One region of the Clostridium nitrophenolicum genome, then DNA from elsewhere that is predicted to be linked to it. Evidence: a T-box and tRNA genes for the amino acid it is inferred to sense, from the RefSeq annotation. Region 1 holds a T-box; the other holds one or more tRNA genes.
What was found. The T-box of region 1 lies ahead of thrS (threonine--tRNA ligase). A T-box ahead of a tRNA ligase gene usually reads a tRNA of that ligase, here a tRNA-Thr.
Positions count from the first base shown of each region.

Region 2: it encodes a tRNA-Thr, which carries the amino acid that the T-box ahead of thrS (threonine--tRNA ligase) is inferred to sense. The anticodon was not compared.

Region 1 covers NZ_AP042469.1:4,941,289-4,950,693, reverse strand. Annotated here, with positions in the region: gene ACZ5N4_RS23420 (DUF6385 domain-containing protein) at 1-188, opposite strand, end outside; gene ACZ5N4_RS23415 (DapH/DapD/GlmU-related protein) at 370-1,146, shown strand; gene ACZ5N4_RS23410 (Gfo/Idh/MocA family oxidoreductase) at 1,247-2,197, shown strand; gene ACZ5N4_RS23405 (DegT/DnrJ/EryC1/StrS family aminotransferase) at 2,199-3,278, shown strand; gene ACZ5N4_RS23400 (DUF6873 family GME fold protein) at 3,315-4,019, opposite strand; gene ytxC (putative sporulation protein YtxC) at 4,241-5,140, shown strand; T-box leader at 5,214-5,475, shown strand; T-box leader at 5,544-5,805, shown strand; gene thrS (threonine--tRNA ligase) at 5,878-7,794, shown strand; ribosomal protein L20 leader region at 7,837-7,958, shown strand; gene infC (translation initiation factor IF-3) at 7,992-8,513, shown strand; gene rpmI (50S ribosomal protein L35) at 8,533-8,733, shown strand; gene rplT (50S ribosomal protein L20) at 8,765-9,124, shown strand; gene ACZ5N4_RS23370 (TrkH family potassium uptake protein) at 9,330-9,405, shown strand, end outside.
Region 2 covers NZ_AP042469.1:5,579,375-5,588,779, reverse strand. Annotated here, with positions in the region: gene rplI (50S ribosomal protein L9) at 1-28, shown strand, start outside; gene lonC (Lon family ATP-dependent protease) at 41-1,936, shown strand; gene ACZ5N4_RS26555 (replicative DNA helicase) at 1,962-3,299, shown strand; tRNA gene ACZ5N4_RS26550 (tRNA-Thr) at 3,422-3,497, shown strand; gene ACZ5N4_RS26545 (response regulator) at 3,785-5,425, shown strand; gene ACZ5N4_RS26540 (DUF3006 domain-containing protein) at 5,477-5,686, shown strand; gene pgsA (CDP-diacylglycerol--glycerol-3-phosphate 3-phosphatidyltransferase) at 5,732-6,274, opposite strand; gene ACZ5N4_RS26530 (adenylosuccinate synthase) at 6,805-8,091, shown strand; gene ACZ5N4_RS26525 (acyl-[acyl-carrier-protein] thioesterase) at 8,215-8,961, shown strand; gene ACZ5N4_RS26520 (BaiN/RdsA family NAD(P)/FAD-dependent oxidoreductase) at 8,979-9,405, opposite strand, start outside.

The DNA.
Region 1 (9,405 bases):
GTAGCAGTGATGTTACCGCCAACAACAGTAACAGTACCAGCAGCAATGGTAGCAGTAACGCTACCACCAAGTTGTATATTACCATTGGAATCTACTAACACACTTGTGACAGTGCCACCAGATGTGCTTCCATATATTTGCGTTTTAAGATTTTCCGCTACATTATTAAATACTAGATTATTAGGCATCACACCGCACCTCCTCTTTAATATAGAAAGGTATGATTACCTCACTTCATACTATGGTGAAATGTAAAGAATGTTATAGAAAAATGATTATGTTTAGTATTAAAGATGTATAGTTCAATGACACAAATAAGTTAGAGGATAAATATTATAGTGTTATAGCGAATGTTTGGAGGTAATTTATATGAAATATTTTAATGATAATATAGAAATTAGCACTACTGCGATTATAAAAGAAGGAAATTCTTTAGGAGAAAATGTAAGTATTGGATGGTACACGATAATAGGCAAAAATGTCACAATAGGACAAAATACTAAGATTGGAAACGGTGTAATTATACATGATGGAACGATCATAGGAAGTAATGTAAGAATTGATGATAATGCTGTTATAGGAAAATTGCCTATGAGTGTTTCAACAAGTGCATTGAAAATAGATAATAATCTTAGCGGCTGTAATATTGGAGATAACTGCATAATAGGAACAGCCGCTATACTATATAGAGGTTGTAGTATTGGGAATAGCTGCTTGGTTGCAGATATTTCTACCATAAGAGAAAATGTATCAGTGGGAAATAATACAATTATTGGTAGAGGTGTAGCAGTAGAAAACAACTGTGTTATTGGTTCTCATTGCAAATTAGAGACAAATGTGTATATAACTGCGTATTCTGAGTTAGAAGATTATGTTTTTATTGCACCCGGTGTAGTAACTTCTAATGATAACTATGCTGCACGACTTAAAGGTAAGGAATATTCATTTAAAGGGGTAACTGTAAAAAGAGGTGGCCGAATTGGAGCACAGGCAACTATACTTCCTGGAAAAGTAATTAGTGAAGATGCTTTTGCAGCAGCAGGTAGTGTTATAACGAAAGATATCCCTGCAAAAAAGATTAATTGTGGAAATCCTGCAAAATACTTTAGAGATGTCCCAGAAGACCAACTAATTGACAATCAATAAGATTAACAATCTATCATATAATTTATTAATTTTAGTATGTCAAATGTTCTACAAAGTTCATAGCATATACTAAAAACTATAAAATGGAGAGTAGAGAACTATGAAGATTGGAATTATTGGATTAGGCAGAATGGGTAAAAATCACTTAAGAGTTCTAAATCATTTGCGAAGTAATGTAGATGACATATCTATATATGATGCAGATGCTAAAACAATGAAGGAAATGTCTCAGATATATGATGTTAACTATTACGAAGATTTAAACAGCTTTTTAGATAGTGTAAATGCTGTGATAGTATGTACCCCTACAACTACTCACTATGATATTGCAAAAAAATGTATAGAAAGAAATAAGGATATATTATTAGAAAAACCAATAACCTCAACGGTACAAGAAGCAAAAATGTTGATTGATTATATGAAGGATAAAAATATTATTTGTATGGTGGGACACGTAGAAAGATTTAACCCTGTAATTTTATATTTAACAGAGTATTTAAAAACAAAAAAAGTTCTATCTATTTCAGCAAACAGAATTAGTAAAGTTGAACATGATAGAATTTTTGATGTAGATGTAGTTACAGATCTTATGATACATGATATTGATATAATTCTTTCTATGATCAATAGTGAACCAGCTAAAATATTTGCAGCGTCACATGATGAAAATTTAGAAGATGTATTAGCAATGATGCAATTTAATAATGGTATTACTTCGAGTCTTACGGCCAGTAGAACATCTCAAGAAAAAATAAGAAAGTTACACATTACTAGTTCTGATGAGAATATTCATGTAGATTATATAAAAAGTAAAATAGATTTAGTTAAGCTTTGTGATATAAAGAATTCGATTAGTGAAAATAATTCATACAATATAGTTGGAAAAGAAAAAACACTGTATTTTGAAGGAGAACCATTAAAGATAGAACTACAACATTTCATTGAGTGTATAACTCAACGGAAAAAACCAATAAGCAATGAAGAAACAGGGTATCTAGCGTTAAAAGTTGCTAGAGAAATAGTAAATTGCGTATCTAAAAGGGGGAAATAAATTGATTCCTATTGCAAAACCGTTAATTACTAAAGATGAAGAAAAAGCAGTAATGGAAGTATTGTCAAAGGGACAGCTAGCTAGCGGTGAGTATGTAACTAAATTTGAGGATATGTTTAAAGACTATTTAGGATGTAAATATGCTCTATGTACTACTAATGGTACTACTGCACTTCATGCTGCTTTGTTAGGTACAGGTATTGGTAAAGGAGACTTGGTAATAACCACACCATTTAGTTTTATTGCTACTTCAAATGCAATTCTTTATGTAGGTGCTACACCTTTATTTGCAGATGTAGAAGAAGATACATTTAATATAGACCCAGACAAAGTGGAGAATCTTATAAAGAATACTAAAGGAAAAATAAAGGCTATGATTATAGTTCATCTTTTTGGCAACCCATGCGATATGGAGAGGATTGTGGAGATATGCAAAAAATATGATATTATTTTGATAGAAGACTGTGCCCAGGCCCATGGAGCAGAATTCAGACAGAAAAAGGTTGGAACTTTTGGTGCAGTATCAGCATTTTCATTTTATCCAACAAAAAATATGACCTGCGGTGAGGGTGGAATGGTAGTTACAAATGATGAGAAGGTTTATGATTTTGTAAAAAAAATCATTAATCATGGTCAGGTGCAAAGATATCAACATGATATATTAGGGTATAACTTTAGAATGACCAATATAAGTGCAGCGATAGGTATTGAACAATTAAAAAAAATAGATTATTTTAATAATTTAAGGATTTATAATGCATATAGATATTTGAAAGAATTAAATAGAGATAGATTTATACTACCTATAGTAAATAATAATACTAAACATGTATTTCATCAATTTTCAATAAGATGTAAAGAGAGCAGAAGTAAAGTAATTAATTTGCTTGAAAAAAATGAAATAGGTTATGGTATATATTATCCAACAATATTACCAGATCAACCTTTATACAAGAAGTTGAATATTAGCAGCAACTGCCCAGTATCTCAAAAGTTATGTGAAGAAGTATTAGCAATACCTGTACATCCTGCACTTTCAGAACATGATGTGAACAAAATAATAGAAGTATTAAATTACTAAATGCAAAACCCCATATAAAGCTTTATATGGGGAGTTTTATATTTCAATTATAAAAAGACTTCCTCTGTCAATAAGTTTACCTTTTCTTAAGAAAACTGGCTCCACATTATGTTTTTTTAAAAATTCCATAACTTCTTTTCCATAAGCATAATAGTTTAGATCTCCATAAAAAGCTAATAAATTTTTGTCTAAAAGCCCACAACACCCTCCAATAAAACCATAATTTAAGCCTGGTAAGAGTATGTCGCCAGGCGGAAGGAGAAGTACATCGATATTTTCTCTAGATAAAGCCTTAGTTATTGTCGTGTCGCTAGTCATTGCAGCATTTTGACTTACTATTGCAGTAGAACATTTAGTATAACCTTGTTTTACATTTATAAGCTTTTTAACATTTACCATTTCTAAAAGTTTAGGATCAGTATATTTTATATTGTGAATAAACAAGTTAGGCAAATTTACACTATTTAAAATTATATCATAAGGATAAGTTGATCCAAGATTATTTTCAGAAAAGACTATGTGTAATTGTAAATTCTTTAATATGTCAATGAACCCATTATCCATATCCTTATGTACTATAACGTTTTTTTGATTAACTATATGTAAAAGCATATCTGGATGGCCACAAACAGCCTCATAAAGCGCATCAGAAGGAGGAGGAATTAGTATCTCGCAACCTAATTTTTTCAAACTCAGAATCTCTTCTTTACTTGTTCTATAGTCTACAATAGCATACTTCATACTAAAATCCTTTCTAAGCAATATTTATATTAAGTAATATTTATATTAGAAAATCGGTATAGAAAAACTAGCTAGAAAGTTAATTTTCGACCTCGAAACCCTATATTATTTTACATATTCTACTGCAAAGTTTCAATAATGCAACTGTCGATATTTGACAAAAAAAAATTGCATATACATTTAGTTTAGACACATACTATTTCAAGAAGGGAGTGAGAAGATTGCTATTACTTACTGTTGTTTACAATGATGATAGAGAAGATATCATAGATGGAATAAATAAGGTCAGAGAATACTTTAGATATAAAAATATAAATATAGGCATTTCAGAAAGCATAGATTCAAATACTCACTTCGTAAAAATCTATTGTGACGAAGAAATTAGCCCTAAGCTTCTCAATGTGTTCAACATTCATATGGCTAATATACTATACAATGTAGTTATAGAGGAATTTTATAAAAAAGATATACTAGGTTTTTTATCTGATACATATTTCTTTTTGAAATTTGATGAAATCAAAGATATAAAACAAAGTAGCTTGGACGCTTTAAGAGGAGAAGAACGTGTAATTGATGAGAATTCGATCTACTGCATGAATAAAAAAAATTCAGTGATAGATAAAATAGTTGAATGTATAAATGAAAATAAAGAGATAAATATAAATGGCTTTATAACTTTTAGAATGAAGGAATTAAAAGAAGATTTAGAATCAATAATAGATAAAGTTGTAGAAAAATACATGGTAGATAAGGAATATAACGAGTTTATAAAGCTCTTAAAATATTTTGTAGAAGTTCAAGAAAGTAAAATAGGTAAAATTAATTTAATAATTGACAATAGCGGAGAGTATTCAGTACAGGATGAAGATGGCAATGATATAACATTAAAGTTATTTAGTGATTTAAGTGATTTAAGATATAAAGAAAGCACTAATATGGAGGATATGCTTATAAGTGTGCTAATAACGAATTCACCAGAAAAGATAACAATTCACTGCGTTGAAAACTGCAAAAACAACGAGTTAATTGATACAATAGAAAAAGTATTTACTGATAGAGTTAATTTTTGCAATGACTGTAAGCTATGCAAAAAAATCAAAAGCAGCATCCATAGAGTATAAAGTTTTAGAATAATTGAATAATTTATAGTTTTGTGTTGACATAAACTAAATTAAATAATATAATAAATACAAAATAAAAGCAATGACAAGGAAGAGTAAATAAGTAGCTGCTCCAAGAGAGAAGAACCCATAGGCTGAAAGGTTCTTTGAGTAAGTGTTATTGAAAACCACCTTAGAGCTGAGTACTGAAACTTAGTAAGTATTTCCGTTAACCTGCGTTAAAGGTACAAAGATAATAGCAAGTATATTTCTATTGTAATATGTTTGTATTCTATTTAAGTTGTAATATATTGCTATTGAATTTGGGTGGAACCGCGATGATACTCGTCCCATACATGGGATGAGTTTTTTTATTTTGAAAAAATGATTGACATATATTTGATAAAAAACTATAATGTAGAAAATAAAAACAATGACAAGGAAGAGTAAATAAGTAGCTGCTCCAAGAGAGAAGAACCCATAGGCTGAAAGGTTCTTTGAGTAAGTGTTATTGAAAACCACCTTTGAGTTGAGTACTGAAACTTAGTAAGTATTTCCGTTAGCCTGCGTTAAAGGTACAAAGATAATAGCTAGTATATTTCTATTGAAATATGTTTGTATTCTATTTAAGTTGTAATGTACTGCTATTGAATTTGGGTGGAACCGCGATAATACTCGTCCCATACATGGGATGAGTTTTTTATTTTGTTTAATTTTTAATTTTATATAATATAAATAGAAAATAGGAGGAAAAAACGATGGTAAAGATTACTTTAAAAGACGGAAAACAGATGGAAGTTAAAAATGGTTTAAAGGTAGCAGATATTGCTGCTGAACTGAGCACATCATTAGCTAAAAAGGCTCTAGGAGCTAAAATAAATGGTGAAAGAGCAGAATTAATGACAGAGGTTAACGACGATTGCAAGCTTGAAATATTAACTTTTGAAGATGCAGATGGAAAGTGGATATTAAGACATACAGCTTCACATATACTTGCACAGGCTGTAAAAAGATTATATCCAGATGTTAAATTAGCTATAGGACCTGCAGTAGACAATGGATTTTACTATGATTTTGATGCAGAATTTTCATTCACTCCAGAAATGCTTGAAAAAATAGAAGCTGAAATGAATAAAATAGTTAAAGAAGACTTAAAACTAGAAAGATTTGAACTTCCAAGAGACGAAGCTATAAAGTTAATGCAAGAAAAAGGAGAAGTTTATAAAGTTGAATTAATTCAAGATCTTCCAGAGGATGCAATTATATCTTTCTACAAACAAGGTGATTTTGTAGATTTATGTGCTGGCCCACATGTACCATCTACTGGAAAAGCTAAAGCATTAAAATTACTTTCAATAGCAGGAGCTTACTGGAAAGGTGACGAAAAGAACAAAATGCTTCAAAGAATCTATGGAACTGCCTTTGAAAAGAAAGCAGAACTTGATGAGCATATAAAGATGCTAGAAGAAGCAAAGAAGAGAGATCACAGGAAATTAGGTAGAGAATTAGATTTATTCAGCATAAAGGAAGAGGGCCCAGGATTTCCATTCTTCCATCCAAAGGGAATGATAGTAAGGAATACTCTTCAAAACTTCTGGAGAGAAATGCACCAAGCTGCAGACTATGATGAAATAATGACACCTGTAATATTAAGTGAATCATTATGGCATCAATCAGGACACTGGGATCATTATAAGGAAAACATGTATTTCACTAAGATTGACGAGGGAGATTATGCTATAAAGCCAATGAACTGCCCAGGATCAATACTTGTTTACAAAAATGGAATACACTCATATAGAGAATTACCATTAAGATATGCTGAAATGGGATTAGTTCACAGACATGAAAAATCAGGAGCATTACATGGTCTTATGAGAGTTAGATGTTTTACTCAAGATGATGCTCACTTATTCTTAACTAAGGAAAATATAAAAGATGAACTATTAAATGTTATAAAACTTATAACTGAATTCTATAAAGTATTTGGATTTGAATACTTTATTGAACTTTCAACAAGACCAGAAGATTCTATGGGAAGCGATGAAGATTGGGAAGCAGCAACTAATGGATTAAGAGAAGCATTAGAGGCAGCAGGCCTACCATACAGAGTTAATGAAGGTGATGGAGCATTCTATGGTCCAAAGATAGATTTCCACTTAAAAGACTGTATAGGAAGAACTTGGCAGTGTGGAACTTGTCAGCTTGATTTCCAAATGCCAGAAAGATTTGACCTAACTTATATAGGAGCAGATGGAGAAAAGCACAGACCAGTTATGGTTCATAGAGTTGTATTTGGTTCTATTGAAAGATTCATAGGAATATTAACTGAGCACTATGCAGGAGCATTCCCAGCTTGGCTTGCACCAGTACAGGTTAAAATAATGAATATAACTGATGGGCAAATAGAATATGTAAATAAAATTGCTAAAGAATTAAAGAAAAACGGAATAAGAGTTGAAACTGATTTAAGAAATGAAAAAATAGGATATAAGATAAGAGAAGCTCAACTTCAAAAGGTTCCTTACATGCTAGTATTAGGAGACAAAGAAATGAATGACGGAACTGTAGCAGTAAGAAGTAGAAAACAAGGTGATATGGGAGTTATGTCATTGAACGACTTTGTTGCAAAAATTTCCGAGGAAATCGATAAAAAAATAAGTTCAGTTGATTAATAAAAACTGTTGACAAAGTTTGAATATGATAGTATAATTTCATTTGTTAAGAAGAAACAGCCGTTTCTCACCTTACAGTGCAGCTAGTAAGGTTATATGAATCCAGTTCTAGTATGTCTAGTGTTGTATTCAAAGGACGGCTTATGCCGTCCTTTTTTATATATACTTAAGTACATAGATTCAAATCCACCTGGGAGGTGAAAATCATTAACAAAGATTTTCTTGTAAATGAACAGATAAGAGAAAAAGAGATAAGAGTTATAGGAGACGATGGTTCACAAATGGGGGTAATATCTTCTAGAGAAGCACTTAGGCTTGCAGAAGAAAAAGAATTGGATTTAGTTATGATATCACCAAATGCCAATCCACCAGTTTGTAAAATAATGGACTTTGGTAAGTTCATTTATGAACAATCTAAGAAAGATAAAGAAGCTAAGAAAAAACAAAAAGTTATTAATGTAAAAGAAGTTAGGCTTAGCCCAACTATTGAGGACCACGATATTACTATAAAAGCTAATAATGCAAGAAAATTTTTACTTGCAGGAGATAAAGTTAAAGTAACAGTTAGATTTAGAGGTAGAGAAGCTGATTACTCATTTATAGGTAAAAAAATATTAGAAAACTTTTATGCTAAAATTGAAGAAGTTTGTGTAGTAGAAAAAGCAGCAAAATTAGAAGGAAGAAACATGATATTAATTTTAAGTCCAAAGAAAGCATAATTGAGAGGAGGAAATTATCATGCCAAAAATGAAAACAAAGAAAAGTGTAGCAAAAAGATTTAAGGTTACAGGATCAGGTAAGCTTAAGAGAGCGAAGGCTTTTAAAAGCCATATATTAACAAAGAAGAGTACAAAAACTAAGAGAAATCTTAGAAAGACTGGTTATGTTTCAGAAACTCAAGAAAAAACAATGAAAACATTAATGCCTTACGCAAAATAGCAGGCAGGTTCGATAAGGAGGGTTTTATTAAATGGCAAGAGTAAAAAGAGCTATGAATGCTCGTAAATATCATAAAAAAATATTAAAGCTTGCAAAAGGTTACTATGGTGGCAAGAGCAAGTTATTCAAAACTGCTAACGAATCAGTTATCAGAGCATTAAGAAATGCATATGTAGGAAGAAGATTAAAGAAGAGAGATTTCAGAAAACTTTGGATAGCAAGAATAAATGCTGCTACAAGAATGAATGGTCTTTCATACTCAAGATTTATGAATGGAATAAAGACTGCAGGCATCGACATCAATAGAAAGATGCTTTCAGAAATAGCTATAAATGATCCAAAAGCATTTACTGAATTAGTTGAAATAGCTAAAAAACAGTTAAACGCGTAATAGTGATTATATAAAATGCAGCATTTATGCTGCATTTTTATTTATATTTTGAGTTTGTATTGATTTTCATAAATATTAGACTTAATATATATTATGATGGCAATAGTTGGTTTGTATTATATTATTTTATAATAGCAAAATACATATATAAAAGACATGGATGATGTTATATCTTTATCAAATATGTTAAAAAGGAGTATTTGATATGAAGGTTAAAATTAACAAATGGTTTAAGGTTAATGAAATTCAAATACTGGCACTAGGCTTTATAATATTAATTA
Region 2 (9,405 bases), 640 kb from region 1:
GGTTAAAGTGGTTATTGCAGAAAAATAAGGGGGAAAATTTGTGAAATCACAATTTATTGATGGGTTGGAACAGGAATTAACTAATACTATACCAGTTGATACCCAGGTAAATGTTCTATACGATATTTTGAATAAAGTAATAGACGAAGGTACTGTAAGGGCTAGAGTAGTAAAATATAAGCTACAAAACTATATAAAAAGTAAAGATATATTTAAGAGAATCTATGCATTAAATAAGATAGTAAGTGATGGTAAAGGATTAAATTCTATACCAGATGAATCTAATATATACGAGGCTCTTGAAGATACAAATATCTGGATTTCAGAAGCATTAGCAAAAAATTATGTAAAAAATAAAATAGAGAACGAAGTAGAAAAAAACCTCATGGAAAAACAAGATAAGTATATGGATGAGGTTAGACTAAGTATAATAAAAAAGCAAAAAGGCCCAGAAAATGCAAAAACTCTTAAAAAATATGCTCAGCTTGAAGTACTAGACTCTAGAAAATTAAGCAAAAGCATTCAAGGTATTCTAAGACCAGAAGCTTTTAGTGAAATTGTTGGACAGGAAACAGCAATAAAAGCTATTTTATCAAAGATAGCATCCCCATATCCTCAACATATTATACTATATGGTCCTCCTGGGGTTGGAAAAACAACTGCAGCTAGACTTGCGCTAGAAGAAGTAAAAAAACTAAAATATACTCCCTTTAAAAAAGATGCTAAATTTGTAGAGGTAGATGGCACTACATTAAGATGGGATCCAAGAGAAATTACTAATCCTTTGCTTGGATCTGTACATGATCCAATTTACCAGGGAACTAAAAGAGATTTAGCTGAAACAGGGATTCCTGAACCAAAGCTTGGACTTGTTACGGAAGCTCATGGCGGCGTGCTTTTTATAGATGAAATTGGCGAATTAGATGAAATGCTTCAAAATAAGTTATTGAAGGTATTAGAAGATAAGAGAGTTGAGTTTTCATCTTCATATTATGATCCAGAAGATGAAAACACACCAAGATATATAAAATATCTTTTTGAAAATGGAGCACCAGCAGATTTTGTACTTATAGGAGCAACTACAAGAGAGCCTAGTGAAATAAATCCAGCTTTAAGGTCAAGATGTACAGAAGTATATTTTGAACCTTTAACATCAATAAATATACAACAAATAGTAGAAAATGCTGCTGATAAGTTAAATATACAATTAGAAGAAGGCGTGTCAGAGCTTATAAGCAGATACACAATTGAAGGAAGAAAAGCAGTAAATATACTATCAGATGTTTATGGTTATGTACTTTACAACGATCAGGATACTAATTTAAAAGAGAAGGTAAAGATAACAGTTGAAAATTTAAAGGAAGTAATATCTATAAGTAGATTAGTTCCTTTTGAAGAAGTTAAAGTAGAATCAAAATATGATGTTGGGCATATATATGGGTTAGGCGTAAGTGGATATGTAGGATCTACTATAGAAATAGAAACAGCGGTTTTTGAAGCAAAGGAAAAAGGAAAAGGAATAGTAAGATTTAATGATACAGCTGGAAGCATGGCTAAAGATTCTGTGTTTAATGCAGCGTCAGTTATCAGAAAAATAACTGATAAGGATATAAGTGACTATGATATACATGTAAATGTAATAGGTGGAGGAAAAATTGATGGACCTTCAGCAGGAGCTGCTATTACAGTGTGTATTATTAGCGCACTTTTAAACAAGCCATTAAGACAGGATATAGCTATAACAGGAGAAATATCGCTTAGAGGTAACATAAAGCCTGTTGGAGGAATTTTTGAAAAAATTTATGGAGCAAGAAGAAAAGGAATAAAACTTGTAATTGTTCCAGAAGATAATTCCAAAGAAGTTCCTCAAGGACTTGAAGATATAGAAGTTAAGGCAGTAAATAATATTGAACAACTTATTGGACTAGTATTTTAAATTAAATTCTAAGGAGTGATGATACATGGATGCACCTCTTAGAAGTATGCCTCATAGCATTGAGGCTGAACAAAGCGTAATAGGTTCTATGATTATTGATAAAACTTCCATAGCAGAAGCTATGGAAGTTTTAAAAGCTGAAGATTTTTATAAAGATTCACATAAGGCCATATTTAATGCTATTTTGGACCTTTATCAAAAAGATATAGCTGTAGATATAATAACTCTTACAGAGCATTTAAAGTCTACAGATAGGTTAGAAGCAGCAGGTGGAATAACTTATATAAGTGAATTAAGTGGTTCTGTAATTTCCACGGCTAATGTGCAGTCATACATAAAGATTGTAAGTGACAAATCTATTTTAAGAAAACTAATTAGATCTTCTACAAAAATTATAGAAGAGAGTTATAATAATCAAGATGATGTATTAAAAGCTATGGATTTAGCTGAAAAGGAGATTTTTAACTTATCTAATAGTAAAAGTACATCTGATTTTGAACCTATGAGTGTAGTCTTGGAAAGAGGATTTTTAGAAATTGAAAGGCTTTTTAACAATAAAGGAGAAACAACAGGCGTTGCATCTGGATTCAGAGAACTTGATATGAAAACATCTGGTTTTCAAAAAGGTGATATGGTGCTAATAGCTGCAAGACCTTCTATGGGAAAAACCACCTTTGCATTAAACTTAGCAGAGCATGCAGCGCTTAGGGCAGGAAAAAGTGTAGCTATATTTTCCCTGGAAATGTCTAAGGAACAATTGGCATATAAGCTTTTATGTTCACAAGCTCATGTAGATATGCTAAAGCTTAGAACCGGTAACCTAGATGATAAGGATTGGGAAAATATCGCTAAGGCATCAGGCCCTCTTGCTAGCGCTAAAATATTTATTGATGATACCGCTGGTATGTCAGTAATGGAAATGAGGTCAAAGTGCAGAAGGTTGAAAATAGAGCAAGGAATAGATCTAGTGCTTATAGACTACCTTCAGCTTATGTCAGGTAGTAAGAGTGGCTCTGAGAGTAGACAGCAGGAAGTTTCAGAAATATCAAGATCAATTAAGGCACTAGCAAAGGAAATGCAGTGTCCAGTTATTGCACTATCTCAGTTATCTCGTGCACCTGAACAAAGAACAGACCATAGACCTATGCTATCCGATTTAAGAGAGTCCGGTTCTATCGAGCAGGATGCTGACTTAGTTATGTTCTTATATAGAGATGAATACTATGATAAGGAAACTGAAGATAAAAATATAGGAGAGTGTATAATAGCAAAGCAAAGAAACGGTCCGACTGGTACTGTAAAATTAGCTTGGTTAGGACAATTTAGTAAGTTTGGAAATTTAGATGTTATACATCAAGAATAAGGTAAGGGCTTTTACTATGAATAAGGTAAAAGCCTTTACTTTATTTATTACAATATGCACAATAGAATCTACATGAAAACTTTACTTTTATGTAAAATTAAGTTAAACTAATTATAGTGTAGGCTCCTATAGCTCAGCTGGTAGAGCAGCTGATTCGTAATCAGCAGGCCACAGGTTCGAACCCTGCTAGGAGCACCATATTAATTTCTAATAAAAATGGGTTGAATTTTTTTTTCTCTGTATTTATAATTAAAACCAAAAGGCTAAATTTTGTTAAATGTAATTTTTGAAGATTTAGAGCAGATGCAGAATACAGAATATTTTAAATTTAACTCTAAAAGGTTTGTTTTATATTTTGATATATTGAAATATGAAAAATTACTGTTAATATTAGATTTTAAGTGGTTGGAATATGTTATTTTATTAAAATTTAGTGTTATCGTTTTAACAATGTGCATTTTGTGAAATTTTGGGGGGTATTGTAGTTGTTAAATAAATACGAAAGTGAAAAAGATAATAAAACTGACATAGATTTTAATAAAGGAGGATATTTGAGTATATTTCAGATACTACCTTTTGAAGCCATTTTATTAGATAAAAACAACAAAATTATTAAGTTAAACCCTAAAGCGCATGACACATTTTATAATATAGAGTTTGAAAATGAGATAGATAAATTAGTATGTAAAATTGAAGATAAGCTAGTGAAGATTGACAGTGAAAATACGGAATTTTCAATGGAAAGAGAAATCTTGACTAATAAAGGAGCAAAGTATTTTAATATTAAAATAGTACCTATAATTGATACTAGGAATGAATTTGAAGGTAAAATAATAATATTAAATGACATTACTGACTACAAAGTGACAGTTCGAGAACTAAAAAAGGAAAAAGAAGATGCAGAAACAGGTAGTAGAATTAAAAATGAATTTTTAGCTAATATAAGTCATGAAATAAGAACCTCTGTTAACGGTATTATAGGTATGACAGATTTAACTCTGATGACCAATTTAAACTCTGAACAAAAAGAAAACTTAAATTTAGTGAAGTCAAGTGCATTAAGTTTGTTAGATATGACTAATAGTATTTTAGACTTTTCTAAAATCCAATCTGGAAATATAAAACTAGATAGTGTTGAATTTAATTTTAAAGAACTCATAGACGAGATTGTAAGATTAACTGCAATTAAGGCACTTGAAAGCAAATTGGAGTTTAAAGCAAAAATAGATGAATCAATACCGGATACATTAATTGGTGATCCTGTAAGAATAAAACAAATTTTAGATAATTTAATAGATAACTCTATAAAATTCACTAAGTATGGCACTATTTCGCTTATCATTGAAAAAGTGGAGTCTGCTGACAAAAAAGTTAATTTAAAATTTTTAATAAGAGACACAGGCATAGGTATAGATAGAAAAGATATACCTAAATTATTTACAGGCTTTAGTCAGATTGATAATAAAGAATATACCAGAAAGAATTTTGGTCCAGGTCTAGGACTCAGCATTTGTAAGGGACTTGTAGAAATGATGGATGGTAAAATTGAAGTAAAAAGTAGAAAAGATGTAGGGTCTGTGTTTTCATTTAATATATCTTTAGAAAAAGGTAAAAAATACAGTAGCACAAATATAAGTGATAAAAAAACAAAGGTTCAAACAAATAATTTAGTTGGTAGAAGGTTGAATATTCTTATTGTTGAGGATGATAAGGCAAGCCAAATGGTAATATACAATTTATTCAAGAAAAATGGACACACATGTGATATTGCTAATAATGGCGAAGAGGCTTTAAAGCTTATTGAAAATAAGAAATATGACTTAATACTTATGGATATACAAATGCCTATACTAGATGGAATTCAAACTACAAAAATAATTAGAAAATCTGAAGAAAATAATGATAGTCGTACACCTATTATAGCTCTAACAGCATATGCTTTAAAAGAAGATAAAGAGAAGTTTTTGAATGCAGGTATGGACAACTATATTTCTAAGCCTTTTAATATTGATGAACTTTTAAAAGTGGTTTATAGTACAGTAAAAACAGATACTGGAAATACCTCTTATTTTATGAATAAGCAAAATAGTATGGATGGAGATTCACTATTTTTATATCTTTTATAATTATAATATTATATAGCTGCTTTTTACATTTATAAAAAGGAAGGTGCTGTCGTGTTTGGTATAATTGATAGATTTGAAGGTGGTTTTGCAATAGTAGAACTATATGATAGCAAGGTAATAAACATTGAAGTAAACAAAATACCAAAAGAAGCTAGAGAAGGTGATGTTCTCAGTATAGGAGAACACATAACAATAGATTATGAAGAAACTAAAAAAAGAAAAAATGTAATAGAGAAATTATCTAAAGATATGTGGGAATAAGTGTCAAGGGCTAGAGTGAAACTGAGAAGGTTTCATTCTAGCCTTTTATTTTTGTACATTCTTATCATTGTTACCTAATAATTGTTTATTCTTATAATACAAAATAAAGTAATTAACAAAAGCTATTAACGCACTTACAACAGACAAATATATAAGATAAGTACCTAACTTTATATTAATAGTTAAGGTAAATATAGATAAGTAAAATAATATAGTTGTAAGCTTTCCAAACTTGTTAGATGGAATTACGGTATTTTTATTATATAATATTATGCCAAAGAATATCATAGAGACTTCTTTTATAGAAATTATTATAAGAATCCACAAAGGTATATAATTCTTTATTACTAGACAGCTTAAAACAGTTAATATCATAAGTTTATCAGCTAATGGATCTAATACTATGCCTAGTTTAGTTATTAGAGAGTATTTTCGTGCTAAATAGCCATCTAATATATCTGTCAATCCAGCAGTCAGAAACACCAGTATAGAGTAAAATAGGTTATTAGGCACATTTGAGAAAAATAATAAAATAAAAATAGGAATTAAAAGTAATCTAAAGAGAGTGAGAATGTTTGGTAAATTCATAATATCACTCCAAAATAAAAGTAATTATATTTTTGTTTTAGTGTATGCTATGAATAATAAAGAGTTTCTTGTATTAAATAGCAGATAAATATATTTTAATTCTTTTAACTGAAAAATGAAAGATGTTTATAAGATTATGAATATAAAAAAGCTAAATTGAAAACATTTACGAATTTTAATTTAAATTTATTAATTAATATTCGTATTTATATTGACTGAACTATTCACTTTTGATAGGATTAAATAGGATGCATGTGTCCATGTAAAGAATTATAAGATAATCGATAAAGGATTAGTAATAATTTTTACAGACTTATAAACTGTATATACTAATGTTAAGTTGGCATATTAGTAGTATATAAGGAAAGAAATATATAATAAAAAAGCGTCAATAAAGATATATAAACTACGGTACAGGTATATTAAAAATATTATGTTACCGAAGTTGATATGACTAGAGATATAGTAAGCCAATAAATATTCGTCAATGCTTAAGTGTAGCTAACTTAATAAAAGAGGAGGAAATTTTTATGTCAGCATTTATTGTTTTAGGAGCCCAATGGGGAGATGAAGGAAAAGGGAAGATGACAGATTATCTTGCAGAAAGTGCAGATGTTGTAGTTAGATTTCAAGGTGGAAACAATGCAGGACATACCGTTGAGGTTGGAGATAAACAATATAAACTTCATTTAATACCTTCAGGAATACTTTATGATACTAAATTAAACGTAATAGGTAATGGAGTAGTTGTAGACCCAAAAGCTTTATTTGAAGAAATAGATTATTTAAAAGGTGTTGGAGTAGATGTAACTCCAGAAAAACTAATGATAAGTGATAGAGCACAGCTTATAATGCCATATCATAAGATACTTGATGGTATAAAAGAAAAAGCTAGAGGAAAAAAGGATATAGGAACAACAGGAAAAGGAATAGGACCATGTTATACTGATAAGATGGAAAGAAGCGGTATAAGAGTTTGTGATTTAATGCACAAGGAAGTTTTTGAAGAAAAATTAAAGGATAATGTAGATGCTAAAAATGATATTATAACAAAAATTTACGGAGGAGACAGTTTAGACTTTAGTGCTATATATAATGAGTACTTGGAATATGCTGAGAGAATGAGACCTTTTGTAAAAGATATATCAGTTGAAGTATTTAACAACATAAAAGCAGGTAAAAAAGTATTATTTGAGGGTGCACAAGGTACATTACTTGATATAGATTATGGTACATATCCATATGTAACATCATCTAACACCATAGCTGGTGGTGTATGTACTGGGGCAGGAGTTGGTCCTACAGCGATAACTAGTGCGGTAGGTATAGCTAAAGCATATACAACAAGAGTTGGTAAGGGACCTTTCCCAACAGAGTTATTTGATGAAACTGGTGATTGGATAAGAGAAAAAGGACATGAATATGGCGTAACTACAGGAAGAGCAAGAAGATGTGGATGGTTAGACTTAGTTATACTTAAGACTACTGCAAGAATTTCTGGTCTTACAAGTTTTGCTGTAACTAAAATAGATACTCTAGCAGGAATGGAAAAGGTAAAGGTATGTACAGGTTACAAGTTTGATGGAAAAGTTATTGATTACGTTCCAGCAAGTCTTGAAGATTTAGCTAAGTGTGAACCAATATATGAAGAGTTTGATGGATGGGATAAAAGTATAGAAAATGCTAGAAGTTATAATGATCTTCCAGAAAACGCTAAAGTATATCTAAAGAAAATAGAAGAATTTACTGGTACAAAAATATCTATAGTATCAGTAGGACCAAGAAGAGATCAAACTATTGAAGTTACAGATATATAACTTAAAAAAATTCAGGTGTATAATAGAATTATACCCTGAATTTTTTATTTTGATGAAAATTTATGGAAAAGTTTAGAAATATATTATAAAATAAATTTATGATATATAGAGAGGTGTAGTTCTATGTGTGAGATAGTGACAGAAAGAGAATATGAAGTTCAATATTACGAAATAGACTATAAAAAAAGATTACTTATAACAAATTTAATGAATTATCTTCAGGATATTGCTATAAGACAATCTGAAGACATAGGTGTTGGAATAGACTACCTAACACAACATGGTATAGCGTGGGTTCTTTATAAATGGCATATAGATATGTATAGATACCCTGTGTATGGAGAAAAGGTTAGAATAATAACTAAACCTTATTCTTTTAAAAAGTTTTATGCATATAGGGTATTTGAGATAGTAGATTTAAATGGAAACACTATAGGGAAAGCCAAATCTATATGGTTCTTAATTGATATTGAAAAAAGAAGAGCTATAAGAGTGACAGAAGAAATGTATAATGCCTATAGAGTTCCTAAGGATAAAAACGATATTCTTGATATAGAAAAAATAAGTGAGCCATTAGAAATACATAGTGAAAAAGTCTTTCAAGTAAGGTATAGTGACATAGATACAAATAGACATGTTAACAATGTAAAATATGTAGAATGGGCTATAGAGGCTGTACCATTAGATATAGTAAACAACTATGTAATTACAAGTATAAATACAGTCTATGAAAAAGAAACTAAATATGGAGATACAGTAAAGGTCTTAGTAGAAATAAAGACAAATGAAAATAATATAACATGCTTCCATAGAGTTGTTGATGGAGAAGATAAACAGTTGTGTTTAGTTCAAACCCAATGGGAGAAATAAGAAAAATGCTGCTGACCTTATTTTTCAGCAGCATTTTTTCCAGCTATAAATCCAGAACTCCATGCCCATTGTAAATTGAAGCCTCCACAATCCCCGTCAACATCAAGTAATTCACCTGCAAAATATAAATTTTTAATTATTTTTGATTCAAGAGTTTGAGAGTTTATATCATTTGTATCTACACCACCAGCAGTTACTTGAGAGTTTTTGAATGAGTTAGTGTCGCACACTGAAAAAGTCCACTCTTTAAGTAGACTTAGTAACTGTTGTTTTTCCTTCCAATCTAATTCGCAGCAGAGTTTATGTATATTATCTATTGAGGCCTCTTTTAAAAGTATAGGAATAACTTTTTTATTTATAATTCCAACAAAGGAATTATAAACACTTCTGTAACTAAATGTTCCCCAGTGATTTTCTAAAAACTCTATTAGATTTTCTTTATTC